Regions from separate parts of the Gottfriedia sp. ABJ_BB2_2 genome, predicted to be linked through region 1. Evidence: a T-box and tRNA genes for the amino acid it is inferred to sense, from the RefSeq annotation. Region 1 holds a T-box; the other holds one or more tRNA genes.
What was found. A T-box is a leader RNA that pairs with one kind of tRNA and senses whether it is charged. The one in region 1 lies ahead of ileS (isoleucine--tRNA ligase), so its partner is inferred to be a tRNA-Ile.
Positions count from the first base shown of each region.

Region 2: it has a tRNA-Ile gene. The T-box ahead of ileS (isoleucine--tRNA ligase) is inferred to sense a tRNA for this amino acid. The anticodon was not compared.

Region 1 is NZ_JBVFKR010000001.1:913,668-929,652, forward strand. Features, by position in the region: gene uraA (uracil permease) at 1-1,108, opposite strand, end outside; gene pyrR (bifunctional pyr operon transcriptional regulator/uracil phosphoribosyltransferase PyrR) at 1,240-1,782, opposite strand; gene ACX6U0_RS04615 (RluA family pseudouridine synthase) at 1,967-2,875, opposite strand; gene lspA (signal peptidase II) at 2,872-3,330, opposite strand; gene ACX6U0_RS04625 (TraR/DksA family transcriptional regulator) at 3,404-3,724, opposite strand; gene ACX6U0_RS04630 (CAP domain-containing protein) at 4,044-4,682, opposite strand; gene ACX6U0_RS04635 (hypothetical protein) at 4,786-5,154, opposite strand; gene ileS (isoleucine--tRNA ligase) at 5,418-8,174, opposite strand; T-box leader at 8,402-8,624, opposite strand; gene ACX6U0_RS04645 (DivIVA domain-containing protein) at 8,681-9,166, opposite strand; gene ACX6U0_RS04650 (YlmH family RNA-binding protein) at 9,251-10,024, opposite strand; gene ACX6U0_RS04655 (YggT family protein) at 10,089-10,349, opposite strand; gene ACX6U0_RS04660 (cell division protein SepF) at 10,354-10,809, opposite strand; gene ACX6U0_RS04665 (YggS family pyridoxal phosphate-dependent enzyme) at 10,816-11,490, opposite strand; gene pgeF (peptidoglycan editing factor PgeF) at 11,495-12,319, opposite strand; gene ACX6U0_RS04675 (YlmC/YmxH family sporulation protein) at 12,442-12,723, opposite strand; gene sigG (RNA polymerase sporulation sigma factor SigG) at 13,253-14,032, opposite strand; gene sigE (RNA polymerase sporulation sigma factor SigE) at 14,194-14,913, opposite strand; gene spoIIGA (sigma-E processing peptidase SpoIIGA) at 14,924-15,829, opposite strand.
Region 2 is NZ_JBVFKR010000006.1:175-16,159, reverse strand. Features, by position in the region: gene ACX6U0_RS14180 (TraR/DksA C4-type zinc finger protein) at 37-786, shown strand; gene ACX6U0_RS14175 (cold-shock protein) at 948-1,148, opposite strand; gene ACX6U0_RS14170 (TIGR00266 family protein) at 1,622-2,410, shown strand; gene ACX6U0_RS14165 (lipase family protein) at 2,484-3,278, opposite strand; gene ACX6U0_RS14160 (glycogen/starch/alpha-glucan phosphorylase) at 3,337-5,745, opposite strand; gene glgA (glycogen synthase GlgA) at 5,769-7,202, opposite strand; gene ACX6U0_RS14150 (GlgC family sugar phosphate nucleotidyltransferase) at 7,196-8,215, opposite strand; gene ACX6U0_RS14145 (glucose-1-phosphate adenylyltransferase) at 8,264-9,391, opposite strand; gene glgB (1,4-alpha-glucan branching protein GlgB) at 9,339-11,276, opposite strand; gene ACX6U0_RS14135 (DMT family transporter) at 12,093-12,995, opposite strand; gene ACX6U0_RS14130 (bifunctional transcriptional activator/DNA repair enzyme AdaA) at 12,977-13,546, opposite strand; tRNA gene ACX6U0_RS14125 (tRNA-Glu) at 13,779-13,850, opposite strand; tRNA gene ACX6U0_RS14120 (tRNA-Ser) at 13,858-13,948, opposite strand; tRNA gene ACX6U0_RS14115 (tRNA-Asn) at 13,953-14,027, opposite strand; tRNA gene ACX6U0_RS14110 (tRNA-Ile) at 14,052-14,128, opposite strand; tRNA gene ACX6U0_RS14105 (tRNA-Gly) at 14,147-14,217, opposite strand; tRNA gene ACX6U0_RS14100 (tRNA-His) at 14,222-14,297, opposite strand; tRNA gene ACX6U0_RS14095 (tRNA-Thr) at 14,303-14,378, opposite strand; tRNA gene ACX6U0_RS14090 (tRNA-Phe) at 14,408-14,483, opposite strand; tRNA gene ACX6U0_RS14085 (tRNA-Asp) at 14,492-14,567, opposite strand; tRNA gene ACX6U0_RS14080 (tRNA-Met) at 14,571-14,647, opposite strand; tRNA gene ACX6U0_RS14075 (tRNA-Ser) at 14,735-14,827, opposite strand; tRNA gene ACX6U0_RS14070 (tRNA-Ile) at 14,836-14,912, opposite strand; tRNA gene ACX6U0_RS14065 (tRNA-Met) at 14,920-14,993, opposite strand; tRNA gene ACX6U0_RS14060 (tRNA-Ala) at 15,014-15,086, opposite strand; tRNA gene ACX6U0_RS14055 (tRNA-Pro) at 15,096-15,172, opposite strand; tRNA gene ACX6U0_RS14050 (tRNA-Arg) at 15,209-15,285, opposite strand; tRNA gene ACX6U0_RS14045 (tRNA-Leu) at 15,296-15,382, opposite strand; tRNA gene ACX6U0_RS14040 (tRNA-Gly) at 15,391-15,465, opposite strand; tRNA gene ACX6U0_RS14035 (tRNA-Leu) at 15,491-15,574, opposite strand; tRNA gene ACX6U0_RS14030 (tRNA-Lys) at 15,589-15,664, opposite strand; tRNA gene ACX6U0_RS14025 (tRNA-Thr) at 15,672-15,744, opposite strand; tRNA gene ACX6U0_RS14020 (tRNA-Val) at 15,748-15,823, opposite strand; rRNA gene rrf (5S ribosomal RNA) at 15,829-15,944, opposite strand.

The DNA.
Region 1 (15,985 bases):
GTTGTTTACTAAAGTCGATTTTATTTTCAACTAGCACTCTTAACCCGCTTGAAGCGATGATTCCAAATAGTAGAATTGAGATTCCGCCCATTACTGGTGTTGGGATTGAACTAATGATTGCTGAAATCTTTCCTACGAATCCGAATATCATGGCGAAGATTGCAGCACCTACGAACAGATAAACACTGTAAGCTCTTGTTATGGCTAATACACCAATGTTTTCACCATAAGTTGTCGTTGTTGGACCACCGATTAGACCTGCAATCATTGTTGAAACGGCGTCTCCGAAAAGTGAACGGTCTAAGCCAGGATCCTTAATTAAATCTTTATCTACTACATTTCCAAGCACTACTTGATGTCCAATATGTTCAGAAATTGTTACGATTGCGACTGGTACAAAGATTAAAAGTAACTGTAATGTGATTTCTGGTGTGTAGTCTACAAATGGTACTGAGAAATCCGGTACTTCGATCCATTTTGCTTCTGCGACTTTCGTGAAGTCTACGATTCCAAAGAAGATTGAAGTAATGTAACCACCGATTATTCCTACTAAGATTGGTATGACTGATAAAAACCCTCTTGTGAATAATGCTGTTACGATTGTGATTGCTAAAGTGATTAATGCGATTGTGATTGATGTTGAGCTATACTTACCATCTGCTCCGTTCATTGCCATACCTACCGCTACAGATGATAAGCCTAATCCGATTACGATAATGACTGGTCCAACTACGATTGGCGGTAATATTTTGAATAACCATTTTACGCCGACTTTGTTAATGATTAGTGCAATCACCGCATATACAACACCAGTGATAAACACCCCTACAAACGCTGCTCCGGTCCCAAGATTCTTTATAGCAAAGCTCATCGGAGCAATGAATGCGAATGATGATCCTAAGTAAGAAGGGACTCTACCTCTTGTAATGAGTACAAAAACGATTGTTCCAATCCCACTAGATATTAATGCGATTGCTGGAGAAATTCCGATTAAAATTGGTGCTAATACTGTTGCTCCGAACATTGCGAATAAATGCTGTATACTTAGGAAAAACCATTGACTTAAACTTGGTTTTTCATTTATTTCTAATACTGGTTTCTGTTTTATCATTTAGATTCCCCCATTTTTTTATAAAAAAAACTCTTTGTGATTTACACAAAGAGTCCAATACGTTGCTATAAAGGCAGCAACTAACTAGACCCTTTGGCGGCCTCTCTGGACCACATTAAAAGGGACTTTTAATTTTCAAATATACTTACTTTATCATGTTCATCTGTTTCCTTAAGCGCTACGACTACTTTTTCATCACTTGATGTTGGAATATTTTTACCAACATAGTCTGCGCGAATTGGAAGCTCACGATGTCCACGGTCGATTAATACTGCTAATTGAATTTGTGATGGTCTACCAAGGTCCATTACAGCGTCCATTGCGGCACGAACTGTTCTACCAGTGTAAAGCACATCATCAACTAAGATTACTTTTTTGTTTGTTAGATCTACTGGAACATTTGAACCTTTTACTAATGGTTCATTGTTTTCAGTCTTAGTTGTTAAGTCATCGCGATATAGCGTAATATCTAGGTCACCCATAATGACTTCTTTACCTTCGATTTGCTTAATTCTTTCAGCAATTCGTTGAGCTAGGAAAACACCTCTTGTTTTAATCCCAACTAATACGACATCTTGAATGCCTTTATTATTTTCAAGCATTTCATGAGCAATTCTAGTTAACCCTCTTCTAATTGCAAGTTCGTCTAAGATGATTGCCTTTTCGTTCATTCTCCCTTACCTCCTACTTTTAGTTTGTAGAAGCAAAAACCCTCTTGCCCGATGGACAAGAGGGTAGCACAAAAGGATACAGTTATCCCTTTTATATTCCGCTTCCTTCTCAACCTCACGGGGTTGTGTTAAAGGTTCATTCAACTGTCCTCATTATGCCTCACTAGGCAAGAGTTGTCAACAGTTATCTTCTTAAATGTTCGATAACATCTTCCATTACTTTTGGAATAGGAGATGAAAACTCCATATATTCACCTGTTCTTGGATGCTTAAATCCTAATACTGCAGCATGAAGTGCTTGTCCATCAATATCAATTGTTTTCCTTGGTCCATATTTTGGATCTCCAGCTAATGGGAACCCGATATATTTCATATGAACACGAATTTGATGTGTACGACCTGTTTCAAGCTGACATTCAACTAATGTAAACTCTTCAAAACGTTCAAGTACTTTAAAATGCGTCACTGCTTCTTTTGCATTTTCTTCTGTAACCGTCATACTTTGGCGATCAGATTTATCTCTTCCGATTGGGGCATCAATCGTACCCTCTTCATGTTCAATTACACCATGAACAATCGCAATATATTTACGAACTGTTGTTTTTTCACGTAATTGTTTTGCAAGTTTTTCATGCGCTACATCATTTTTGGCAACCATTAGAAGGCCAGATGTATCCTTATCAATTCGATGAACAATTCCTGGTCTTAACACGCCATTAATTCCAGATAAATCTTTACAATGATACATTAATGCATTCACTAAAGTACCAGTTTCATGACCTAATGCAGGGTGAACAACCATCCCACGAGGTTTATTTACTACGATAACATCACTGTCTTCGTAATAAATTTCCAGCGGAATATTCTCTGCAATAACTTCTAAAGGCTTTGGATCAGGTACTGAAACTGATATTTCATCGCCTTGCTTTACTTTGTAATTTCGCTTTACTTTTTCACCATTTACTAATACCAAATCTTCTTTTAACCAGATTTGTACTTGTGAACGAGACCACTCATCATTTTGAGCCGTAATAAAAGTATCGATTCTTTCTAAATGTTGCTCTTCTTCAACTGCAAATGTAAAAACTGTCATTCTTTAACTCCTCTTTTTTCTTCCAATAAAGTAATAATAAATAATAAAACGACTCCAATACAAAGTGCAGAATCGGCAATGTTAAACACAGGAAAATCATATCCAAAAATATAAACATGTATAAAATCAACTACTTCTTTACGGAAGAAACGATCGATAAAGTTTCCAATCGCGCCACCTAATACAAGACCTAAAGAAATAGATAAAAGACGATCATTTTTCGCATGCTTTTGAATAAAGTAAACGACTGCTACAACAAATACAAGTGTAATAATGTAGAAAAATCCCATTTTACCTTGTAGCATGCCCCAAGCCGCTCCTCTGTTACGATGAGATGTTATGTAAAAAATATTTTTAATGATTTCAATACTTTCACCTAAATACATCTTCTTTAATACTGCAAGCTTTGTTAATTGGTCAATTAAAATGACAATTAGTGCAATAATATATGCCATATTTATCCCCTACCTTATTAGATATCTCATAAAAGTTTAGCATAGGGGAGACGTTTATACAATGAAATACAAATCAGTAGTATGTTCTGACATAACTAAAGTCATCAATTGTCCTACCTGTAGGAAGAACTTTTAATTTCTCAATGGGAATTTGTTGTCCAGTTATTTCACAATATCCGTATAATCCATTATCAATTTTTTGTATTGCAAGCTCAATATCATACAAATCATTCTTCATATCATCAACAAGAATTTGATGTTTCGTTGTTTCCTCATATAAAGAAAGATGAGGTTCAACGCCAATTGAATGAATTGGTTCAGAAAATAAACGATGTAGCAATTCATTTTTTATCATTTCGAGTTCTTGTCTTATATGGTAAATTTCATTGCTCATCTTGTTCACTCCCTTTTTGGATTGTAAATATAATTTTCCCAGAACTGACATTCATAATAGGTGAAAGTTTTTCCTTTAAAGGAAACTCATAAAGATATTCCCATTAATAAATCTGTTAGTTTTAGATGCATATCTATTAAATGGCCGCTGTAAACTTTTACATTGTTGCTATAAGAATGCGTTAGTTGATTATTGCTTTACATTCTCAAAGCAACAAACCTTTTAGAAAAAGCTTATTTAATAAATTCAATTGTGGAAATAAAAAAAAGACTGTCTATATAGACAGTCTAAAAATATGAATAATTTAACTACAAAAAGATCAGTCAGTAAATTGCTGAGTCCAATATGTTCCTACTTTACCTACACCTAAATGTTGAAAGTTTTTGCTCATAATGTTTGCTCTATGACCTTCAGAATGCATCCAATCATACATTACTTGTGATGGAGTTGTTTGACCATGAGCAATATTTTCACCTTTATACCCACCGTTGAATGATAAAGTTGAATGATACATACTGTTTGCATTACTCATTGTTTGTGACCATTGTTGAGCTGTTCCATTTAAATAGCTAGTTAATGTTAATGGCTTTAACCCACCTTTACCACGTTCAGTATTTACTAAGTCTAAAATTTGCTGTTGAGTAGAGCTAGAACTTGCTATCTTTGCAGTTTTTGGCGCTATATATTTCACGTATTTTTTTAGAATATATCTTGTTTTACCTTTGTTACTAATTTTCACAAAAGTACGATTGTAACCTGTGTAAGTAATTTTTTGATTTTTAGTCAGGTAACCAACAGTCTTAGAACTAATATAAGGCTTTTCCTTTATTGCTAATTTATTTGCAATTACTGCTCCAGATGTTGCTCCAACACTTGTCGTTTCAATTCCTAAAATCATTGTGATAGCTACTACAATCCCTAAAACTGATTGAGTAACTTTTTTGAAAGTATTATTCATGGTGTACTCCTCAATAGTTGAATTTTTGTAATTGTTTACAAATTAATCATACACCAATACATACACACATACAACAATACATACAATAAGGAAAAAATTACTATTACCGATGTTTCTCTTCTTCTAATTCTCTTTTAAATTCTTCTTTTAGAATTTCTCTTACATCATCTCTCTTTAAGATCTCTTTGAAAAATTCTCTAATACCTCGTTTATGAAATTCAGTAAGCATCTCATCTCTTACTCGTTCAACTTCAACAACCTGATCAATCTCGTTTGGTAGTACCTCTTTCACATTTGGTTCATTTCTTCCTAACAGGAAATATGAACGTTTAATACTTTGTTGTATACTTGAACGACTTTTCATCTCCAAGTCTGCAATTTCTTGGTAGCTATATCCTTTTTCTCTTAGTTCCACTCTCTTTTTCATTAAATCCGTCAACTTATTCCAATTCGGATTTTTTTCGTAATTCATCTTATCAAACCTTTTCACTTTAATAATTTCATACTAATTAAACATAACATACACCAACACAACCATATTTACAATGTTTGAAAAATATGAAATTTTTAATGATTAACAACTTAATTAAGAATTCAATGGTTTAACGTTTTTAATAGTTAGGTTTTTTTCTCTAGGATTAAAATAGTCCTTTATTTCATTCTTTTTTAAATTGAAAAAAAAAGCCGAAAGTTTAACTTTCGACTTTGTCTTCAAATGCTTCAAGCACTTTTACATTACATTTCTTTTACAACACTTGCACAACGTAAGCATAGTGTTGAATGCTCTTCATCTTTTCCTACTTCTTCTGTTACAACCCAACAACGTTCACATGTTTCACCAGTGGCAGGAGTAACTTCAATACTTAATGAATCAAATTTCTGAGCTGTTTGTGGCACTTTTGCATCACGATCAGCTACTTCAACATGAGATACGATTAATAATTGTTTTAAGTCTTCATTAATTGATTGTAATAAATCAGATACTTCTGCGTTAGGATAAATTTTAACTGCAGCAGTTAAAGATTTACCGATTACTTTTTCATTACGAGCAACTTCTAATGCTTTTAATACATCATCACGTAAGTCCATGAATTTTTCCCATTTCGCTACTAACTCAGTAGTGTCACCAAAGTTATTTACCTCAGGCATTTCAGTTAAGAAAATGCTATCAACTGATGTTCCTGCCATATGCGTCCAAACTTCTTCAGCTGTATGAGGTAAAATTGGAGCAACTAAACGTGTAAGAGCTTGTAATGATTCATGTAATACAGTTTGAATTGCTAAACGATCTTTATTTGATTTTGGCTCGATATACAATACATCTTTTGATAAATCAAAATAGAATGAACTTAATTCAGTTGTACAGAAATTTTGAATTGTATGATATACAGTGGCAAATTCATATTTTTCATATGATTCACGTACTGTTTTTACAACATCATTTAATTTAACAAGCATGTATTGATCTAATTCACGAAGTTCATCAAATTTTAATGCATCTGTTTCTGCATTAAATCCATCTAAGTTTCCTAATAAGAAACGGAAAGTGTTTCGGATTTTACGATAAACTTCAGCTACTTGTTTCATTAATGCATCTGAAATACGTACATCAGATTGATAATCAACAGAAGCTACCCATAAACGTAAAATATCTGAACCATATTGATTCATGATTTTTGAAGGAAGAACGATATTACCAATAGACTTACTCATTTTACGTCCTTCACCATCTAATACGAAACCATGACTCACTACTGATTTATATGGCGCTTGACCAGTAACAGCAACACTTGTGCTTAATGATGAGTTGAACCAACCACGGTACTGATCTGAACCTTCTAAATACACATCAGCTGGGAATGATAATTCTTCACGAGTTGTTAACACAGCTTGATGTGAAGATCCGCTATCAAACCATACATCCATTATATCTTTTTCTTTAGTGAATTTACCATTTGGTGAACCAGGATGAGTAAATCCTTCAGGTAATAATTCTTTTGCTTCTTTTTCAAACCAGATGTTAGAACCATTTTCTTTAAATAAATTAGAAACATGTTCAATTGTTTCTTCTGTAATGATTGCTTCTCCATCTTCAGCATAAAATACTGGGATTGGTACACCCCAAACACGTTGACGAGAAATACACCAGTCTCCACGGTCACGTACCATGTTGAATAGTCTTGTTTCACCCCAAGCAGGGAACCAGTTTGTATCTTGTACAGCTTGCATTAATTGATCACGAATTGCTTCAATTGAAGCAAACCATTGAGCTGTAGCACGGAAGATAATTGGTTTTTTTGTTCTCCAGTCATGTGGATATGAATGCGTGATAAATTGTAGTTTAAGTAAAGCACCTTTTTCTTCTAATGCTTTTGTAATTTCTTTATTTGCTTCATCATAGAATAACCCTTCGAAACCAGGTGCTTCTTTTGTTAATACACCTTTTTCATCAACTGGACAAAGTACGTCTAAGCCGTACTGTTGACCTACTCGGAAGTCGTCTTCACCATGACCTGGAGCTGTATGAACACAACCTGTTCCAGCATCAGTTGTTACATGATCACCAAGAATAACAACAGATTGACGATCGTATAATGGATGTTTACAAACGATTCCTTCAAGCTGGCTACCGTTAAATGTATTTTCAACAACAGCATCTTCCCAACCTAATTCAGTTGATACTGACTCTCTTAATTCACTTGCAACTACAAATTTGTCACCATTTACTGCTACAACATCATAGTTAAGTTCTGGATGTAAACAAACTGCTAAGTTAGCTGGAATTGTCCATGGAGTCGTCGTCCAAATGATGAATTTCTCTCCACCATTTAATACATTTTTTCCATTTTCAACTGAGAATGCAACATAGATTGATGCAGATCGTTTATCTTGATATTCAATTTCTGCTTCAGCTAATGCAGATTCACTTGATGGAGACCAATAAACTGGTTTAAGACCTTTATAGATTAAGCCTTTTGTCGCCATTTTACCGAAAACTTTAATTTGTTCTGCTTCATATTCTTTTTCAAGCGTAATGTATGGACGATCCCAATCACCTAAAATTCCTAAACGCTTAAATTGTTCTTTTTGACGTTCAACTTGCTCGTAAGCATACTCTTCACAAAGTTTACGAAATTCGGCTACTGACATTTCTTTACGATTGACTTTTTTGTTCGCTAACGCTTGTTCAATTGGTAAACCATGTGTATCCCATCCTGGAACGTAAGGGGAACGATAGCCATTCATATTGTAAAAACGAACGATAAAATCTTTTAAGACTTTATTTAGTGCATGCCCCATATGTAGGTCACCATTCGCATATGGAGGGCCATCATGTAAGATAAATGATGGTTTTCCTGCATTGTGTTTCATTACAGTTGTATAGATATCTTTCGCATTCCAGTCCTCTTGAATTTGAGGTTCACGCTGCGGTAAATTCCCTCTCATTGGAAATTCTGTTTTTGGCATCAATAACGTATCTTTATATTCCATTTGATACTCCTCCTGTTTATGGTTTTAATCCTTTTTTAAATAGTCGAGTTCCACATTAACGCATTCTATCCATCTTCTAAATCTTTTATTAGTTAGGTTTTTTGTTCGTACAAATTAGTACAGACAACTAAAACCTCGATTCACCAGAATAAATGAATAGAATTGAATCGTTTAAAACAATCCCAATCGGTTATAAATAGAGCACAAAAAAACCTTTCTCATCCCAATAAAGGGACGAGAAAGGTTTTCCCGTGGTACCACCCTAATTGACTATAAATTAACTTTATAATCCACTTAGCATTCGTAACGTGAACGAAACGGCTGTTCTTACTAACGTTCAGAAAAGCTCTCAAGGGTGATTTTCGTTCTATTTTTCTACATCAAGCTTTCACTATCCTTGACTCGCTAACTAGATTTTATAGAAGTACTCTTCCCTATCACCGATTAACTATTAATATTTAATAAATTATATGTAAAACTTTACAAATCGTCAAGGCTTCTTAAAATTAGTTTGCTATTTCTTCTGTTTCTTTATCTAAAATATGATCCCAATCTTCATGACTTAACATCTCTAATTGAGTCTCAATTGCCATACGAAGTCTTGTACGGAAAACTTTTGATTGTTTTTTAAGCTCTTCAAATTCCATTGTTACTTTTCGAGATTTGATTAAAGCTTCGTTGATAATACGATCTGCATTTTTTTCTGCTTCTTTTATAATTAATTTTGCTTCTTTTTGAGCATTTCCTTTTACATCTTCTGCAGCTTCTTGAGCAATTAAAATTGACTTATTTAAAGTTTCTTCAATAGTAGAAAAATGTTTTAATCTTTCTTTCATATCTAACATTTGTTCTTCTAATTGTTTCTTTTCACGAATAACTAGTTCATAGTCCTTGATCACTTGGTCAAGAAATTCGTTCACTTCGTCTTCGTCATATCCTCGAAAACTTTTACCAAATTCTTTATTATGAATATCAAGTGGTGTTAAAGGCAATTAAGCCACCTCCATGTAAGTTCTTAAATATAGGTTATTATTACTTTTCGACAGTTTCTACGAATATCCTTCTACATTTTCTGACTATTTTTTGACACCGTATTGAATCCGCCATTTTTCTTTTTTAGACATTCCATCTATCGAAAGAAGCATTCCTCTTCCAAATCCTTTTACGGATAGTAAGTCTCCTTCTCCACAAATAAATGAAGTTGAATCAATGATTTTTTGATTTACTTTGACATGTTCAGCTTTTATTAATGCCTGTGCTTTCTGGCGTGATATATGATAAAACTCACTAATTAATACATCTAGACGAAGAGATGAAATTGTACCATGTCTAGATTGCCAGTCGTCTTCAATTTCAACTAGTTCATTAAATGGAATTCTCTCTAGTTTAATCGGCGATTTACCGATAGAATTCAAGTTATTCTCAACAAAAACTGCTATTTCCTCGGCAACAATTATTTGTATAACATCATCTTTTAATAAAATATCACCAAATTTTGCTCTTGTCATACCTAATGACATAAGCGTCCCAAGTACTTGTCTATGTGATAAAGAATGAAATTTCACAGCATAGCTTAAATTAAATGCGGTTAGAGAAAAATCATCATCCATTGGTGAATAGTAATTTGGAAAAATGAGTGCACGTTTGCGCTCACTATTTTCCTGACCGCCAAAAAAAGAAACAATATATTCTGATTGATTCCCGATAATTGTACTCATAATCTTTTGTTCTCTTATATCAAGGAAATCAGTTAACTTTGGCGAGTATCGTTCAATTACTTGCTCTTTCCAATTTATCACTTGATCAACAAATACATGCTCTTCTTTTCGATAATGATCGTATATACTCATTGAAGCATTCCTCTGTTTCTACACAAAATAAATAGTAAAAAAGAGAACCGTTTCGATTCTCTTTTTAGAAGTAAGTACTAAGCGCATATATACCTCTCATTGCAAATTGTAACGTAATTAAAGCTACAATTGGCGAGAAATCAAACATTCCGATTGACGGTATAATACGACGGAACGGCTCTAAGTATGGTTCTGCTATTCTTCCGATAAATCGACCGAAAGATGATTGTTGTACTTGTGGAAACCAGGACATAATGATGTGAATCACTAATATCGTTTGATATACTTGTACCGCATGATACAAGATTGATAAAATAAAGTCCATCTATTTACCACCTTTTAATGGATTGTTCTTCCTCAAATAACATATCTGTAATTGTTCCAGAAATATCTACATTATCTGGAGTACAAATGAATGTATTTGTTCCGATTTTTTTTATATCTCCACTAATTGCATAAACAGTACCACTTAGAAAATCAACGAAGCGTTTTGCTTGATCAATTTGCATTTGTTGAAGATTGATCACAACAGCTTTTTTAGATTTCAAGTGATCTGCAACATCTTGTGCTTCTGCATATTCACGTGGCTGTGCCAATACAACTTTTGACGTCAAGGATGCTCCTCCTGGTATACTTACTAATTTTTGCTTTGAATTACTACGTTCTTGATGTACTTCTTCATTAACATGCTTAGAAACAGGTTGTTGTTCCTCATACTCATATTCATCGTCTTCGTACTCATCATCCATTGCAAAAAAGTTTCTTACTTTTCCGATAAAACTCATAGCTATTTACCTTCCCTTTCCAACTAAATCTGTCCCAACGCGAATGAAGGTTGCTCCTTCTTCTATCGCAATTTCAAAATCGTTTGACATCCCCATCGATAATTCATTACATGGAACATTTGCTATTTCTAATTCTTTAATTTTCAACTGTAAATCCTTTAATCCTTTAAAACTATTTCTTATGATTTGCTGATCTTCAGTATACGGTGCCATCGTCATTAATCCAACAACAAGTACCTTATCTAGTTCAGCTAATTCACGAGCAAAATTAAGCACTTCTTCAGGCGATAAACCATGTTTTGATTCCTCACCAGAGACATTTACTTGTATAAAACACTTTAATGGTTCATTCGCTCTTTTTTGGATTTCCTGTGCCAGTGACATTCTATCTAAAGAATGAAGGTAATCTATGCGATGGATTATATCTTTTACTTTTCTTGTTTGTAATGAACCAATAAAATGCCAAACAACGTCAGTATCAATTTGATTTTGCTTATCTTCTAAACCTTCAAATCGATTTTCCCCTAATTGGTTGATCCCAAGCTCCAATACCTCTTTAGCTACATTTGCTGATACTTCTTTTGTAACAGCTATTAACGTAACTTGATCTTCACGATTTGACCTGTTTTTTGCAGAACGTATTTGCTCGCTAATTCTTTCATAGTTTTGTTTGATCGTCATGCTGCTATATCCTCCAACCAATAAAGCTCATCATTCTACCTGTTTTCCCTTCATCTCTTCGATGAGAAAAAAATGTATTCGGGTTACAGCTTGTACAATAAGTTGTAACGTAAATATTTTCTTTTGGGACTCCAGCTTCAATGAGCAATTGTTTGTTTGCTTCTTTTAAATCCAAAGAGTATTTACCATTTGGCATATTTGTCAAAACAGATGGCGGTATATTGTTCGAAAATGCATCATTTACCTTGTTCTTCACAAAATCATCTACCTCATAACAACAATTGCCAATTGATGGACCAATGACTACTTGAATATTTTTTACATTAATAGCTTCTTCCGTTAACCACTTTTGGATTAAATTCCCGCCTATATTTGAAACGGTACCTTTCCATCCAGCATGCGCTAATCCAATGTATTTTTTTGTAGGTTCAAGAAAATATAATGGTACGCAGTCCGCATAACAAGAAGTAAGTAAAACATTTTCTTCATTCGTATAAAAGCCATCTGTGCCTGGGATGCCACTACTATAATCAGTAACACCTTTTCCACATTCGTCCTTTGTAACCTTCACTACATTATTGCCATGTATTTGTTCAGAGCAAACCCATTTCGTAATTGGATAGTTGATTTCTTTAGCAAGTAATTCTCTATTCTCAACTACGTGGTCTTCTGAATCATTTACATGTAAACCTACATTAAAAGAAGAGAAACAACCTTGACTAACTCCACCATTTTTTGTTGTAAAACCTGCAACTAAATGTTTGTATGAGTCTTCCCAAGGTTGTATCTTAAAAGTACTTTCAGTCGATTGAATGAAACAGTCTTTCATATCTAAAGAACCTCACAAAACGTATTTAGTAAATATTACTATCTAAACCACTATTAGGGTTTCCTATATTTTACCATAGATTTCATATTTTTGATTATTTTTGACAAAACACTCTATATTTTTTAAGGTAAATTTACAGGTTTTACTGCATTTCCGTCTAAATCTACTGTCGAACGATATTTTACAAGGATGACATCCTCACCAATTTTCACTATATCGCTCCAATAAATCGTCATTTCTTCTTCCTTACTAAAAAAATTCAGTCCTTTTCCAGGCTTTGTTAAAATAATTGATGTAATTTTCCCGCTTAATTGATCAATATCTAAATCAACAATATTACCTAACTTTTTACCATCAGCAACATTCACTACATCTTTCACTTGAAAGTCAGAAATTCTTGCCACTATCTCTTCACCTTCCTTTTTAACAAATATATGAAGACAATGAGACGAATATTGATTTTATTTAAAATAAAAATGTGTTAAACAATGAATTGTTCCTTACCTCATTGTCTAACACAATTATTATCGGAAATACTACGACTAATTACAGTTTAATGACTATATAATCTAGATTTGGAAGAATTTAGAAGTACCAATGTTTAATTCGTGCTGCTTTATTAGATGAGTAGTCGCCTTCTTTTTTCTTGGTGTCCAGCTTCGGCTCCTAGCTCCTCGAGGTCATAAGTCAAGCCCAGTTAAAGGTTAAAGAGCAACCTTTATCAGTGCTCGCCTTATGCTTGTCGGAGCTGAACAGTCGCCTCCGCTTTTCTTGGTGTCTAGCTCCGGCTCCTAGCCCCTCAAGGTCATAAGTCAAGCCCAGTTAAAGGTTAAAGAGCAACCTTTATCTGGGCTCGCCTTATGCTTGTCGGGGCTAAACAGTCGCCTCCGCTTTTTTTGTGTCTAGTTCCACAAGCTAGCTCCACATTTCGTTTCAACCTTGAATATTCTTGTTCATTTGTTTGATTGCTGATTTTTCTAGTCTTGAAACTTGTGCTTGTGAAATTCCGATTTCTTCAGCAACTTCCATTTGTGTTTTTCCTTGGAAAAATCTTTTGCTTATGATCATTTTTTCTCTATCGTTTAGTCTTTTCATTCCTTCGCGTAGTGCAAGTTCTTCTACCCATTGCTCGTCCTTATTTTTATCATCACTTAGCTGATCCATCACGAAAATTGGATCGCCTCCGTCATTATATATAGGTTCAAATAACGAAACTGGATCTTGAATTGCATCTAATGCGAAGACAATTTCTTCATGTGTAACACCTAATACTTCTGCAATTTGAACTGGTGTTGGCTCTTTCGAATTCTCAGCCAATAGACGCTCTCTTACTTGAAGAGCCTTGTATGCAATGTCTCTTAGTGATCTTGATACTCTGATTGGATTATTATCGCGTAAGTATCTTCTTATTTCTCCTATGATCATCGGTACTGCATACGTTGAAAATTTTACATTTTGACTTAAATCGAAATTATCAATCGATTTCATTAGCCCAATACAACCCACTTGAAATAAGTCATCCACAAATTCTCCACGATTATTAAAACGTTGTATAACACTCAGAACAAGACGTAAATTTCCGTTTACGATTGTTTCTCTTGCACTACGGTCACCGCTTTGCATCGCATGAAATAACTTTCGCATCTCATCATTTTTTAAAACTGGAAGTTTCGAAGTATCTACACCACATATTTCTACTTTGTTTCGTGTCATGATGTTCCCTCCTACTTTGGAGTTGCTGTACTATAGGTAAGTATCTCCTTCGGTGGAAAATTTATGCACGAAAACATATTTACAAAATATTTAACATTTTACATTCAAATAAAAAAAAAGAATAGAAAATGAGTACACTCATCTTCTATTCTTTTTGTCTATTACACCATTTTATTAAACTCTTTACGAAGCCTTTTTATGATTCTTTTTTCTAAGCGAGAGATGTATGATTGGGAAATTCCAAGCATATCTGCAACATCTTTTTGTGTTTTTTCTTCTGTTCCATCAAGACCAAATCTAAGTTCCATAATTTGTTTTTCACGATCATTTAATTGATCTAATGCTTTTGTTAATAAAGATTTATCTACATTTGCTTCTAAATCCTTCGTAATAATATCATCCTCAGTCCCTAGGACATCAGACAGTAATAATTCATTTCCATCCCAATCAATATTAAGTGGTTCATCAAATGACACTTCAGAACGATTTTTATTATTTCTTCGTAAATGCATTAAGATTTCATTTTCAATACATCTAGAAGCATAAGTTGCTAGTTTAATTTTCTTTTCAGGATTGAAGGTATTAACCGCTTTAATGAGACCAATTGTACCAATACTGATTAAATCCTCAATATTAATACCCGTATTTTCAAATTTTCTTGCTATATAGACGACGAGTCGTAAATTTCGTTCAATTAATAAAGAGCGTGCACCAAGATCACCATTTGGCAGCTTCTGTAATAGCTTTTCTTCTTCTTCTCTTGTTAAAGGTGGCGGAAGTGCTTCACTACCTCCTATGTAAAAAACTTCATCGGCTTTCAAGCCAAGTTTCACTAAGAGCTTATAAAATCCTAATTTTAATTTTAAGAAAAAACGATACATTTTCTACCTCCTATGCGATTTCGTTAATCGTTCCCTGCATCATTTTTGGATGAAGGATACATTCATATAAGTTGTCAGAAGACAAAGTGACATGACTTAATCCTAATAAGACAGATTTCGTAGAGTACCATTTTCCATTAATTTTTAAGCGAACGACTGTTGGTTTAATAGCAACTAGTAATTGATTACTTTGACCAATGCTTTTATAAGGTACGAACGATGCTTGGAAAAAACTTAAGACATCTAATGACTCTTTGCCTTGTAATGTACTTTCTGAATCACGTACTAACTTAACTAATTCTCCAGGAAGTCCAAAATCTTTTGTAGAACAATCTAAAATGATAACTGGCTTTCTTGAAAGTGGCTCATGAAGTGAATTTCCACTGTCCATTAATCCTTTTGTATGGATGGTAGTATTTCTCCATACGATTTCCATTTCATACATTTCGTTTAATTTCCATTTTGTAAAGGCAATCTGGTTGATAGACTTCCTTGCAAATAAAATGACGATTGGTATCATCCCTAATACAAAATACCAACTTAATGGATCCCCATAAAACGAAGACTTTGATAAATTATTAGAATCTGATTGAAATAAATAATGTAGTCCTAATAGTGCTCCACCTAGTAAAAAAGTAGAAAAATAGAAAATACTGATACATTGTAAAAATGTAATCATACGTTGTTTTCCAAATGAAAAAAATACAATGAAAAATGATAATAATATTTTCATAAAGGGTGAACTAACAACATATGCATATGGAGTAAACGTTAATAAAACAACGATAGAACCTATAAATGCGCCTAAAAACGAACGAAAAATAGATACATTTCTCTTTAGGATCAAACCTGTCAGTTGGATAATCAAAAAATCCATTAACAAGTTTAATAACCAAACAAGATCACCATATATCACCAATATTGTCGCCATCCTCTGAAATATAGTTCATTTATTTGTAAGTATAGGATGAGCACCGTAAGAAGTCTGTCAAAAAAAGGGTTTCTTAAGTAAGAGTTTTTCGACAAGTTTATATGTGAAAATGACCGATAAGCTCGGACAAGCACTAGCGTT
Region 2 (15,985 bases), on a different contig from region 1:
GATAGCCATATCCATTTATTGAAAAGGGGGAGCATGATGCTTTCACAAACACAACTTCAAACAATAAAATCCAATCTCTTACAGCAAAAACAACATATAGAAGAGAGACTTGAAGACCCGGCGTTTACACCTTACTCATTAAGAGATTCTGTTGATGAGCTTTCTCTAGCTGATAATCATCCTGGAGATTTGGGAACAGAATTATTTGAACGCGAAAAAGATATTGCACTACACGAACACTTACGAAATGAATTAACTGATGTTGACGCTGCTTTACAAAAAATCGAAAACGGGACATATGGTATTTGTGAAGTAAGTGGTGAAGAAATTCCATTTGAACGATTAGAAGCACTTCCTACGGCTAGAACAATGATTGAACATGCTCATGATCAACATATTTCTAGTTCCAATAGAGAGTACGATCGTCCAATTGAAGAAGAAGTTCTAACTCCACCATTTGCTAGAGATAAAAAAGATCGATCAATGATGTTCGACGCAGAAGATTCTTTACAGGCTGTAGAACGCTATGGAAGCTCTCAAACCCCATCAGATTTTGAATTTAACAATATTCAGGAATATGATGACACATACACTGAAAGTTACGAAAACGTTGGTTATGTTGAAGAGTTCGAGAATTTTATCGGAACTGATATGTATGGAAAAAACCGAACAGTCTATCCAACAAAAAAACATGAGCAATACGAAAGAGAACTTGATGATTACGAAGAACAAGCACTAAATGGTGAATTGGATAGTATCGATGCAAAGGATATAGACAAATATTAAAATCCTCATAAACAATAAATAAACACGCATTTTAGAATGCGTGTTTTTATATTGAAAAATTGTTATTAACGCTGACTTTTAGTTGGACGGAGTAATAGATAGATTACTAGTTTCATAATAAAAAGGCACCCTACATGAGGATGCCTTAGACATAACAAAAATTATTTTTTGTTTACGTTAGCAGCTTGTGGTCCACGGTTACCTTCGATGATTTCGAAGCTAACTTCTTGACCTTCTTCTAAAGTTTTGAAACCTTCGCCTTGAATAGCAGAGAAATGTACGAATACGTCGTTTCCACCTTCAGTTTGGATGAATCCAAATCCTTTTTCGCTGTTAAACCATTTAACTTTACCGAATTCCATCGATAATACCTCCTAGAAATACATTTATACACTATTAGAACGTGCATAAAGAGGGATTAAGAAAAAGAACGTCATTGTCAATCAACTTAAGATTGCTACAACATTGAAAGTGGTCATTACTTCTTTTCAAGACAAAGAAAAATATGAGCAGTACTAAAAATTTTGTAGTGCAAATGGATCGTTAATTTCTTACCTTCAAATGAATATGCAGTTAATAGTAATTTAAATATATCATATATAAAAAAAGGCGTCAATGATACTAAATCTCATTTTCTGGTAAAATTTTTATATAATTCATACAATTTTTCATTTAAAATATAGATAGATATTGTAAGGTTTTTTTTTGATTTTTTTCCTTTGTATTAAGTCATAATAAAAAAAGGATTATGTAAATTTTTGGTTATTTTTTTTACGAAAGCATAGAAATTTGTATTAAAAAAGATGTATATTTATTCTTTAGGAGGAATGTAAAAATGAGAAAAGCACATGAAGTTACATACAAAATCCATGGACATGATATGCAGTTTGTTCAAGTAGAACTTGACCCAAAAGAAAGCGTTGTTGCTGAAGCTGGCGCAATGATGATGATGGATGACGGCATTGAGTTAGAAACAATTTTCGGAGATGGCTCTCCACAATCTGGTGGACTGTTTGGGAAGTTAGTAGGTGCTGGTAAACGCTTAGTAACAGGTGAAAGCTTATTCATGACAAGTTTTACTAATAACGCTAATAGCCTTAAAACAGTTAGCTTTTCTGCCCCTTATCCAGGATCTATCATACCATTAGACTTACAAGAGTATGGAAATAAAGTTATCTGTCAAAAGGATTCGTTTTTAGCTGCTGCTAAAGGCGTTTCTGTTGGGATTGAGTTCCGTAAAAAATTAAGTACTGGTCTTTTTGGTGGAGAAGGTTTTATTATGCAAAAGGTTGAAGGTGATGGCCTTGCTTTCTTGCATGCAGGTGGTTCGATTTATCAAAAAACGCTTCAGCCTGGTGAAAAAGTAAAAATTGATACTGGATGTATTGTTGCCTTCACTGGTGATGTAAACTATGAAATCGAATATGTTGGGAATGTAAAAACGGCATTATTTGGCGGTGAAGGATTATTCTTCGCTACATTACAAGGCCCTGGGACAATTTGGGTTCAATCATTAACATTAGCAAGATTAGCATCAAGAATTGGTCAATATTTACCTTCTTCATCAAGCGGTGAGGGAAGCATCCTTGGAGGAATTGGAAACTTATTAGACGGAAATGATTAATTTTAATACAAAAAAGAAGATCCACACTTTGTGGATCTTTTTTTGAAACAATTTTTAGATAAAAGAGTTCATTTCATTTTGCCTGCTCTTCCATTTGTTCTTCTTCACGGAATTTAAACGTAAAGGTTGGTGTATAGTCATACTTCAACTTCATCTTATTGACACCATCAACATACGTCATGATATTGTGACTTTTTGAAATCGAACCCTTATTGATAGCAAATGTGATAGCCTGCTGAACGTGTAAATATTCTAAATAAAGATTTAGTGGCTTGATTTCAACTTTAAAAGGTGGACTGAGTGGGACAACGTCATAAATATTAACGAATCTTATACTTTGCCGAACAAATTCATCATATTTCTCTTTGAATTCTTTATTTCCAACCTTAGGTGCTCCAAAACTATACACATTCGGAGTACATAAGTTTGTCATTGCTAATTCAAATCCAAGTAAAGTAGCAAGCGAGCCACCTAAGCTATGGCCTGTTATATATACTTTTTTATTGGCAGCTCTTTCTTTTACAATATCTAATAATACTTCTCTACACGATTTATAAATAGATAGAAATCCAGAATGCACACTACCACTGTTCATTGCATAAGGAAATAACTCTTGTTCAACCTTTAAATCTGCTAGCCAATCTAAGTCAGATTTTGTCCCTCTAAAGGCAATAATGAGTGAGTTTTCATTTTCAATAACATATCCAAACCACTCCATCTCAATAATGGCACAAGCTTTGAATCCACAAACTAGTGTGTAATTTGCCGGTACCATAAATTTCCCATCATTTTCCCACTGTTTATAAGTCTGTATGCAGCACTGTACTAATTCTAAAGCAATATCGTAATCAACTGAAAGGAATTTCAAACTATCTCCCCTTTCTGTTTCACAATTATGTGAAAAACCTCCTTAAAACAAAAGGAGGTTAGGAATGATGAAAACTTCTTTGCTGTATATTCCAAATATCAGATGCATACTCACGAATTGTACGATCACTTGTAAAGAAACCAGATTTCGATACATTATAGAGGCTTTTTGTAGCCCACTCTCGTTTATTTTGGTAAGTTTGGTTTATTTTCTCATGTGCTTTTACATAAGACGAAAAATCCCTCAGTAAGAAATATTCATCATTATATGACATGAGTGAATCAAATATTTCTTCAAATTCAACTCTTGGTAATGGAAATAAACCATAAAGTAACTGATCAAGAACTTTTTTAATGCGAGAATCATGGTGATAATAATCACTACTTTTGTATCCACCATGCTGATAATAATTTAAAACCTCATCAGCAGTCAGTCCAAACGTAAAGATATTATTCTCGCCTACTTCTCTTAAAATTTCAATATTAGCACCATCTAATGTTCCTATTGTTAATGCGCCATTCATCATAAATTTCATATTACCAGTTCCTGAAGCTTCCTTACTTGCAGTTGAAATTTGTTCACTAACATCAGCTGCTGGAAATATCATTTCTCCTAAGGAAACTCGATAATTCTCAATAAATATGACTTTAATAAATTGATTAATGTAACGATCATTATTGACAATATTAGCAACTGAATGAATGAGTTTTATGATCTTTTTCGCGTAATAATACCCTGGAGACGCTTTTGCACCAAAAATGAATGTCCTTGGATGCATTTTAAAATGCGAATCTTCTTTTAGTCTATTATATAAGTACATTATGTGAAAAACATTCAATAACTGACGCTTATAAGCATGCATTCTCTTCACTTGAATATCAAAGATTGAATCGGTATCTAAAGCAATTCCATTTGTGTAATGAACATAGTTTTCTAAAACTTCTTTTCTTTTTTTCTTAACGAACATTAATTCATTTAAGAAAGATTCATCATTTTCATATTTTAATAGATTATCTAATTGGGTTGGTTCATATATCCAGTCATCACCAATCGAATCCCTAATTAAACCACTTAACTCTGGATTACATTGGAGTAACCATCGCCTGTGAGTGATTCCATTTGTTTTATTATTAAACTTAGTCGGCTCATATTCGTAAAATAACTTCATTTCTCTTTGCTTTAAAATTTCTGTATGAATTTCGGCTACGCCATTAACACTTTTACTACCCACGATTGCTAAATGTGCCATTTTGACAACTCCATGAGCAATTATGGCCATATTTTCAATACGATCCCAATCACCAGGATATTTCTTCCATAGCTCTTTGCAATATCTCTCATTTATTTCTTCAACAATCATATAAATTCTTGGAAGTAAGGGTTGAAATAAATCAATTCTCCACTTTTCAAGTGCTTCAGATAATGTTGTATGGTTTGTGTATGAGATTGTTTGAGTTGTAATCTCCCAAGCTTCCTCCCAAGAGAGCTTTTCAATATCTATTAAAATTCTCATTAATTCAGGAATTGCCAATACAGGATGAGTATCATTCACATGAATAGCGATCTCATGATGAAACTTACGAATATCACCATATTGCTCTTTATATGAATCTACTATTCTCTGTATACTTGCAGAGACTAAAAAGTATTGCTGCTTTAATCGTAAAATTTTCCCTTCATCATGCGTATCATCAGGGTATAAGAATTCGGAAACAGCTTCTGCTTCACGCTTATATTTCATCAAAGATTTATTAGAAGAGTGAGATGAAGCTTCCGCACTCCAAAGTCTTAAGGTATTAACTGTGTTTGTATGATACCCAATGATTGGCAAGTCATAAGGAACAGCTTTTATTGCTTCAGCTCCATGTAATCGAAATTCTAAACGATTTTTACTATTATACGCTTCAACTTCTCCGCCAAATAAGACTTCAATTGATTGATCATCTCTTCTGACTTCCCAAACATTTCCATATTTAAGCCATTGCTCAGGAAGTTCAACTTGATACCCATCAACTATTTTTTGGTCAAATAGGCCATGTTTGTAGCGAATGCCACATCCATGACCTGGTAAATTCTGAGAAGCTAAAGAATCAAGGAAACAGGCAGCTAGTCTTCCTAGACCTCCATTCCCAAGACCTGCATCGCTCTCAAATTCTTCTAATGTAGCTAGCGATATCCCAAGCTTATTCAGACCAGAATCACATAATTCTCTTAGTCCTAGATGGATTAAATTACTCTTCAAAAGCTTTCCTAAAAGGAACTCAATTGATAAGTAATACACTTGTTTTTTCCGTTCCAAACGATACTGTTCACTTGTAGCCAACCATTCTTCGCTTATATATTCTCGAATCATTGTTCCAAGTGTTTCATATTGTTCTTGAATAGAACTTTCAGAAATACTTTTTCCATGCATACTTTCTAGTTTTTCTTTATAATTCCATTCAAATTCCTCCACACTAGAAAACATGGAACCACCTCGCCTTAAAAGATTTACTTTGTAGATTGCAAATATAATTTTGCATATTCTTTTGCAGACTGTAACCAGCTTGAGTCTCGATTCATCGCGTTTTTAAGCACCGCTTTTCGATGTTGTTTCTGGTTATAAATACTAAGTGCACGTTCAATTGTAAAAAGCATATCGTGTGCATTATAGTTACTAAATGAAAAACCATTTCCGCTCTTCGTCTTTTCATTATATGATTGGACGGTATCGTTTAGGCCCCCAGTTTCTCTAACGATTGGCACACACCCATATTTCATCGCGATTAACTGTCCTAATCCACAAGGCTCAAACAAAGATGGCATGAGGAATAAATCGGCACCAGCGTAAATCTGGTGTGCAAAGTTTTCATCAAAACCAATGTAAGACCTTACTTTGTCATAATAATTATGTTCCATCGCTTTAAAGAAATGTTCAAATTCTTCTTCACCAGTACCCAAAATAATGACTTGCACATTGTGGTCCATTAATTGTGGAAATACATGCTGAATCAAGTCAATTCCTTTTTGACTTGTTAAACGAGAGACCATAGCGATAATTGGAATATTTTCATCAACTTGCAATGCTAATGATTCCTGTAAATTCTTTTTATTTTCAGCTTTCTTTTCAATTGTGAACTCATCATAATTCGTATGAATTTTTGTATCTGTTGCTGGATTATAAATCGTTTCATCAATCCCATTTACAATACCAAATAATTTATGATCCTGAGCCCTTAGAAGACCATCTAATTGCTCTCCGAAGAATTCATGTTTAATTTCTTCTTTATACGTAGGACTAACAGTTGTCACTATATCACTAGCAATAATTCCTGCCTTCATAAAGTTGATACAGTCATAAAATTTTAAATAATCATTGTTGAAATACACTTCATCAATCCCCAAAATATCATCCATTACCATTTTTGGGAAAACACCTTGGAATTGTAAATTGTGGATTGTAAAAACTGATTTCATCTTCGGGTTTATATCTTTTAATACACCATATTCCTTCATAAAAAATGGAATCATAGCTGTATGCCAATCATGGCAATGAACAACATCTGGTATAAAATCTAATTCGCGAATACATTCAATAGCTGCAATAGAAAAAAACGCATAGCGTTCTCCGTCATCGTAATGTCCATATAATTTATCACGATTGAAATAGTACTCATTATCAATAAAATAATAAGTCAATCCTTCAACCTGTAATTCATAAAGACCACAATATTGTTTTCTCCAGCCTAGTGTTACCTCAAGTTCTTTTACTAATTTCGCTTCTTCACGATATTTAGTAGGAATTTGAGAATAAAACGGAAGCATGACACGTACATTCAAATTTAGTTTATTTAAATATTTAGGGAGGGCACCTGCAACATCTGCAAGCCCTCCTGATTTAACAAATGGTACACATTCTGAAACGATATATAATACATTTACCACTGAATCAACGCTCCTTGAACTGAGCCTTTCTGAAGAACGACTGGCTCATTTAAACTCCCTTTAATTTCGACACCTTCTTCAATCCGTACATCTTTATCTAAAACAACTCCATCTAATATACAGTTATCTCCAATGATTGATTTTTGCATAACAACACAATTACGAATAATTGTATTTTTTCCAATTTTCACTGCTCGAGAAATAATGCTATTTTCAACAGTACCTTCAATAACGCATCCATTAGCAACAATTGAATTTTTTACGATTGCTTCTTTTGAATATTTCGTAGGTGGTTCATCTTTTACTTTCGTAAAGACCGGATATGATTTTAAGAATAATTGATTCCAAACTTCTGGGTTCAATAGTTTCATACTGTTCTCGAAATAGTCCTCAATTGTTTGAATGATTGCAACTTGCTGTGGAATTTCATACCCACTTAACACTACTCCATTATTTTTATCACGAACAACGTCCATGATTGTCTCGTAACCTTTTTCATGGAAGTTCTCAAATAACTTCAACAATAAATCTTTTTCAAGAAAATATATATTTAAAGATTTGCCAAATTGTGTTAGCTCAGTAATCGCAGCATTCGTGTCAATATGACGTTTTAGGATTGGTCTAAAATCTACAGAACAAATTGTATATGTATTTGCTACAACTACATATTTCTGAGTAGAACGCTGTAAAAATTGAATATGTTTTTCGATAAAATCAAACGTGCCAAATGCTCCATCAGTTGGTTCAGGCGTAAATATGAATAAGCCATCATGCTTTCTATTCAAATCCCAGTGCTTACCAGAACCCAAATGGTCAATAATTGAACGATAAGGCTGATCAGGAAATACAGCCACACTTGTTATTCCAGAGTTCACCATATTACTTAACATAAAATCAATTAAGCGATAACGACCAGCGTAAGGTAGCGTAGCAAGTGGTCGATGCTTTGTTAATGGTTTTAAAGATTCAAAATGTGTAGAAGCCTCAATTATACCTAGCATAGTTTGTTTCATCGAATACCCCTCTCAATCTATTTTTCTGTTTGAGGAATGAGCCACCTCTTATACTTCGTTTGTCACTAATATGACTTCTTCATATTCTTTTTCAGGACGTAATACTGTCCCATCAACTACTACCATACCCGGAGCGACAACCGCATTTTCTATTTTTACATCCTTACCTATTACACAACCTGGCATGACGACTGAATCTTTAATAAAACTACCTTCACCAATTGTCACTCCTTGGAATAATACAGAGTGTGAAATATAGCCTTCTACAACACAGCCTTCATTAATAAGTGAATCTTCAACGATTGCAGTAGGAGCAATATATTGTGGAGGCTGATTTGGATTCACAGAATATATACGCCAATCACGGTCATAAATATTCAGTTCACTCTCTTCATTTAACAAATCCATATTTGCTTCCCATAAGCTTTTTACCGTACCTACGTCCTTCCAATATCCTTGGAATGGATAAGCAACGATTTTCTTCTTTTCTTCTAATAAAAGTGGAATGACATCTTTACCAAAATCATTGCTTGATTCTGGATTGCGATCATCCATTTCTAAAAATTCCTTTAAAACATTCCATTTGAATATATAAATTCCCATTGAAGCTAAATTGCTTTTTGGAAATTGTGGCTTTTCTTCAAATTCAACAATGTCCAATTGTTCATTCGTATTCATAATTCCAAATCGACTTGCTTCTTCAATAGGAACCTCAATTACTGAAATTGATACATCAGCATCTTTTTCAACATGATAATCAAGCATTTTGCTGTAATCCATTTTATAAATATGATCACCTGAAAGAATTAACACGTATTCAGGCTGATATTGCTTAATATAATTTAAGTTCTGATATATAGCACTCGCTGTTCCTGTATACCATTTAACACCAGATGCTTCTGAATATGGTGGTAATACAGTAACTCCTCCATTCAAACGATCCAGGTCCCATGCACTACCTATACCAATGTATGAATTTAATACAAGTGGTTGATATTGCGTTAATACACCAACAGTATCGATCCCAGAATTTGTACAGTTACTTAATGTGAAATCAATTATTCGATATTTTCCTCCAAAGGCTACTGCTGGCTTTGCTAATTCTTTTGTGAGGGAACTAAGTCTACTCCCTTTCCCTCCTGCTAGTAACATTGCTACGCATTTTTTCTGAACCATTGCTGCTAATCCCCTTTCGCATTTTAACTGGACGAATGATTGTAAAACTAAAAGCAGGTAGTGCGATTTCAATGCTATATGGTTGACCATGGAATGGAGTTTCATCAGTCTCAATAACCGAACGATTTATTTTGCTTTCTCCACCAAATCTTACATAATCACTAGATAAAATTTCTTTGTAACGATGCTTAAATGGTACACCAATTCGATATGTCTCATAAGCAAGCTCTCTGAAATTGCAAATGATAATAACATAATCATCTTTGTTTTTACCTTTTCGAATAAACGAGAAAACACTTTGTTCTGCGTTATTTGCATCAATCCAAGAAAAGCCATCCCAATGGTTATCAACTTCGTATAATGATTTATTTTTCTTATAGATTGCTAGTAATTCCTTAACATAATCGTTTGTTTTTGAATGATATTCATAATCTGAAATCATCCAATCTAGTTGATCTAGATCCTTCCATTCATCAAATTGACCAAATTCACTTCCCATAAATAAAAGCTTCTTACCAGGGTGAGCTAAATAATACCCTAATAAAACTCTTAGCTGGGCGAACTTATCCTCATATTTTCCAGGCATTTTATTGAGTAGTGATTTCTTGCCATGAACTACTTCATCATGTGAAAATGGCAAAACAAAATTTTCAGTGAAGGCATATAAGAATGAAAAGGTCATTCTATTATGATGATGTTTTCTCTCAGATGGTTCTGTTTCCATATAGGTTAAAACATCATTCATCCAACCCATATTCCATTTAAAATTAAATCCTAAACCGCCTTCGTATGTAGGAGCTGTTACTAATGGCCAATCAGTTGAATCCTCTGCAATCATTAAAACTTGCTGATCATACTCAAAGACTACTTCATTTAGTTTTCTTAAAAATGACACAGCAAATGGATTCTCTTCTTTTTCATGCCCTTCTTTCCAGTACAAAATATTAGCTACAGCGTCAACTCTGAATCCATCGATATGAAAGTTTTCTAGCCAAAATAATGCATTAGACAATAAAAAAGATCTTACTTCTGGTTTTGATAAGTCAAAGTTTGCTGTCCCCCACACTTCATTCTCTCTCACATCATAACTTTCATATTCATATGTGGGTTCCCCATCAAACATGTATAATCCATGTGAATCCTTGCAAAAATGACCAGGCACCCAATCTAAAATGACCCCTATTCCATGCTGATGACATTCATCAATAAAGTTCATTAATTCATGTGGATTACCATAACGACTTGTCGCCGAGTAATATCCTACTCCTTGGTACCCCCAAGAACGATCATATGGATGCTCAATAACAGGTAGCAATTCTATATGCGTAAAACCTTGTTCTTTTACATATGGAACTAACTCGGTAGCTAATTCTGCATATGTATAAAAATCTCCATTACTTTTCTTTTTCCAAGTACCCAAATGTACTTCATAAATTAAAACTGCTTCTTCATAAACTACTTTTTTTGATTTCTGTTTACGATATTTTGAATCCTTCCACTTATAACCTGAAAGATCATATACAACCGAGGCTGTATACGGGCGGAGCTCACTATAAAATGCAAATGGATCACTTTTTAGTAAAACATCTCCACTTTTTGATACAATCTCATATTTATAAATTGTTCCGTGCCCAATTTCTGGGATAAAAATTGTCCATATGCCTTCATTGTTTAATTTCTCCATTTTATGATCTGAGCCATTCCAGTCATTAAAATTCCCAACAACGGAAACACACTTTGCATGTGGTGCCCAAACTGTAAAATGCGTTCCTTTTTTATTCCCCTTCTTCCCTATATGTGCGCCAAAGCATTCGTAGCTTTTGAATAAATTACCTTCATGGAATAAATGCACATCAAATTCAGTTGGTCGAGTCAAAAGCAACATCCTCACCTCATTACAATCTTCTATATTCTTCTTGTTCTTAATATTCTACAAACATATATATTTCCCTTGTAATTATGCAAAAAAAATTCATAAACAAATATTGGAAAATGAACATGCATTCATGAAAACGTTGTCATAATTGACTTTGTCGTATTTATGTCATTTTTGTCGAATGAATATAACGGAATAAATATTCAAAAATAATCTATTTTCCCCTAAATAAATTCGATAAATTGTTATTTACTATAAAATTTCATACATAATTAGCATATTTAAAATTCTAAAATGATGTATTTATTAAAATATGTTGAAGAATGTCGGATTATAGAGAAGAAAATATTTTTGATATTTTTTAAAAAGATTTTTGTGTTTTTATAGATTAATCATTTTTGGAGGATTTATTAGATGAACAAAGTGGAATTACGCCTTAAGAAATGATCACTATTCCGTACTTTTTTTGAGAGATACTTTTATCATCTAAGTGAATATTTAATTGGTGAAATCAGAGCTTTACTTCCTTCTATTACAAAGTATGAAGTATTTAATTATTACACCTGGGGAAGCTTAGTACGCTCAAATACAAACTATATAAATGGATATTAAATAGTAATAACGAAACGATTGATGCGGAGTATACCACCGTAAATAACTTAATAATAATAAATGGGCCATTTTTAGAATATAAACAAAAAATGAATATCCACTAAAAAAAGATCTTCATATAGAAGATCTTTTTTGGTCCACGATTTTTTATACAATTACATTTTCAAACTAATTGAAAAAGCTTCCGATCTTTTGGTGGACGTCAGAATCTAATTATAATTCATTGTGTCTCAAAACCTTTGATTTAGTAGCTAATTTAATATCCGAAATAAGAAACACTCCCATTAATATGACAACAAAACCTACTAGCATTCCAAATGTAATTTTCTCATTAAGGATCAATACACCCCATATTATTCCGAAAACTGGAATTAAGAAAGTAACACTTAATGTTTTTGTTGGCCCTACACTTTCTATTAAGTAAAAATATAATAGATAGGCAATAGCTGTACAAAATAAAGCTAATGCTAGGACTGCTAATATTGGGATAAGTGAAAAATTGCTTGTAGTATTAGGAAGATTAAAAAATGTAAACGGAATTAAAAGTATGGATGCCGCAATCTGCTGACCTGCTGCTAGTGATAGTGGTGCCACACCCACAAAAGTTTTTTTAGCATAAACGCCTGCTAACCCATATGAAATTGTCGATAAAACAGCTAATGCGATTGCAATCATTGTTTCTTTTGTGAATGGTATGCTACTCCATCCAACTAACAGAACTACTCCAATCACTCCTACTAATATCCCTACCCATTTTCTAATACTAAGCGTTTCATTCATCCATCCCCAAACAATTAATGCCGTGAAGAGAGGCGTTAATGAATTTAGAATAGAGGACATTGATGCAGTTAGATGGAGTGCAGATGTTGCTATTAATGTAAATGGAATTGCCGCATTTAACGCACCAATTATTAAATATTGTTTCCATCTCTTACTAAAATCTAAAGACTTCCTAGTAATAAGTAAATATAATACTAAAGCTAGCGCTGCAACAGCGACTCTCCCCTCAATTGTAAGGACAGGTCCAAATACTGGTGCAGCAATTCGAATGAATAAGAAGGATGCTCCCCATAGAGCAGCAAGTCCAATTAAGGCAATTAGTTCTTTAAATGACATGAAATTCCTTCCTTTCTATATTCCGTAGGACTATAGTCTGTATGCTGTCGGAACAAATTCGAAAAATGAGAGGAACTCTTGAATCCAAGATGAAATGCTATTTCAGTGATCGTATCTTCAGTGTGGAGCAGGCGTTCAATTGCATCAGATATTTTTAACTGTGTTGCATATTCTAACGGTGACAATCCTGTCATTCTTTTAAATAAACGCTGCAAGTGATATTTACTTACCCCGACATGTTGAGCAAGTTGATCCAATGTGATTGAATTGCGATACTGCTTTTCTATATATTGTTTGGAAGAATAAATAATTTCCTCTTCATTAGATTGGTACAAATCAGGCCGGCATCTTTTACATGGACGAAATCCATCTACTATTGCTAAAGTGATAGTTGAATAAAATGAAATATTATCTCTTAAGGGTGCTCTAGATTTACAGGATGGCTTACAACATATACCAGTAGACTTGACTGCATAGATAAAAATTCCATCATACTTTTCATTACATTGAATAACAGCATTCCACATATCTTGATCGCTTATTAACCCCATATCCTCACCTCGTCTTAAGCTATTCACATTTTAGCATGATGGAATACTCTCCGCTTTCAATATCTTGCTTTGTAATTATATCTGAATTCATTAACATACGATTGAATTAAAGCGTTACATTCAATTTATTATTCCTAGAGTTATATTAGAGTAAAGTATATAATATTTTTTCTTTAGAATGCTAAAAAAAGCTCAGTTACCTGTGTTATCACAAATAACTGAGCTTTAGATATGACCCGTACGGGATTCGAACCCGTGTTACCGCCGTGAAAGGGCGGTGTCTTAACCGCTTGACCAACGGGCCGTTATTATGGCAGAGAAGAAGGGATTCGAACCCTCGCACCGCGTTAGCGATCTACACCCTTAGCAGGGGCGCCCCTTGAGCCACTTGGGTACTTCTCTATAATGGCTCCGCAGGTAGGATTCGAACCTACGACCACTCGGTTAACAGCCGAGTGCTCTACCACTGAGCTACTGCGGAACAATAAAAATCATATAATATATATGGTGGGCCTAAATGGACTCGAACCATCGACCTCACGCTTATCAGGCGTGCGCTCTAACCAGCTGAGCTATAGGCCCATAAATATTATAATAAAAAGCGGGTGATGGGAATCGAACCCACGACCGAAGCTTGGAAGGCTTCTATTTTACCATTAAACTACACCCGCGTAATGGGGCGACCGATGGGAATCGAACCCACGAATGCCGGAACCACAATCCGGTGCGTTAACCACTTCGCCACGATCGCCATAATGGTGCCGACTAGAGGACTTGAACCCCCAACCTACTGATTACAAGTCAGTTGCTCTACCAATTGAGCTAAGTCGGCTTTACATTATTTAAATATAAAAATTAAAATGGTGGCTCGGGACGGAATCGAACCGCCGACACGAGGATTTTCAGTCCTCTGCTCTACCGACTGAGCTACCGAGCCAATTTAAATGGCGGTCCCGACCGGGATCGAACCGGCGATCTCCTGCGTGACAGGCAGGCATGTTAACCGCTACACCACGGGACCATATGGTTGCGGGGACAGGATTTGAACCTGCGACCTTCGGGTTATGAGCCCGACGAGCTACCAGACTGCTCCACCCCGCGATAATGTGGATACTAACTAATTTAGATCCATGAATATTTACTTATTAATAGCATCCCAATATCAGGATGTTTTGTAATTAATAAAAATGGAGGAGTAAGAGGGATTCGAACCCCCGCGGGCTGTTACACCCCTGTCGGTTTTCAAGACCGATCCCTTCAGCCAGACTTGGGTATTACTCCATATTTAGTGGTGGACCTTGTAGGACTCGAACCTACGACCGGACGGTTATGAGCCGTCTGCTCTAACCAGCTGAGCTAAAGGTCCTTAAAAGTAGCGGCGGAGGGAGTCGAACCCACGACCTCACGGGTATGAACCGTACGCTCTAGCCAGCTGAGCTACACCGCCATAATTTTTAAAGTTTTAAGTGGAGCCTAGCGGGATCGAACCGCTGACCTCCTGCGTGCAAGGCAGGCGCTCTCCCAGCTGAGCTAAGGCCCCATGTTAAAATGGTCGGGAAGACAGGATTTGAACCTGCGACCCCCTGGTCCCAAACCAGGTGCTCTACCAAGCTGAGCCACTTCCCGTTTAGAATACAGGTAATTTATTGTTTTGAAATAATATGGCGCGCCCGAAAGGACTCGAACCCATAACCTTTTGATCCGTAGTCAAACGCTCTATCCAATTGAGCTACGGGCGCATATTAAAAATGGTACCGAGGGCCGGACTCGAACCGGCACGGGGTCAACCCCCGCAGGATTTTAAGTCCTGTGTGTCTGCCATTCCACCACCCCGGCAGCATATGTGGAGCGGAAGACGGGGCTCGAACCCGCGACCCCAACCTTGGCAAGGTTGTATTCTACCACTGAACTACTTCCGCATATATACTGTTAAACAAGTGTAAATGGTGCGGGTGAAGGGACTCGAACCCCCACGCCATAGGCGCCAGATCCTAAGTCTGGTGCGTCTGCCAATTCCGCCACACCCGCATATTCATTAAAAATGGTGAGCCATGAAGGATTCGAACCTTCGACCCTCTGATTAAAAGTCAGATGCTCTACCTACTGAGCTAATGGCTCAAAAGAGTGCCGACTAGAGGACTTGAACCCCCAACCTACTGATTACAAGTCAGTTGCTCTACCAATTGAGCTAAGTCGGCATATGGTGGAGGATGACGGGCTCGAACCGCCGACCCCCTGCTTGTAAGGCAGGTGCTCTCCCAGCTGAGCTAATCCTCCATCAAACCAAGCGACGTTCTACTCTCACAGGGGGAAACCCCCAACTACCATCGACGCTGAAGAGCTTAACTGCCGTGTTCGGTATGGGAACGGGTGTGACCTCTTCGCTATCATCACTTGATTCAATTTATTTGGGACAATAATCATTATATCAAAATATCA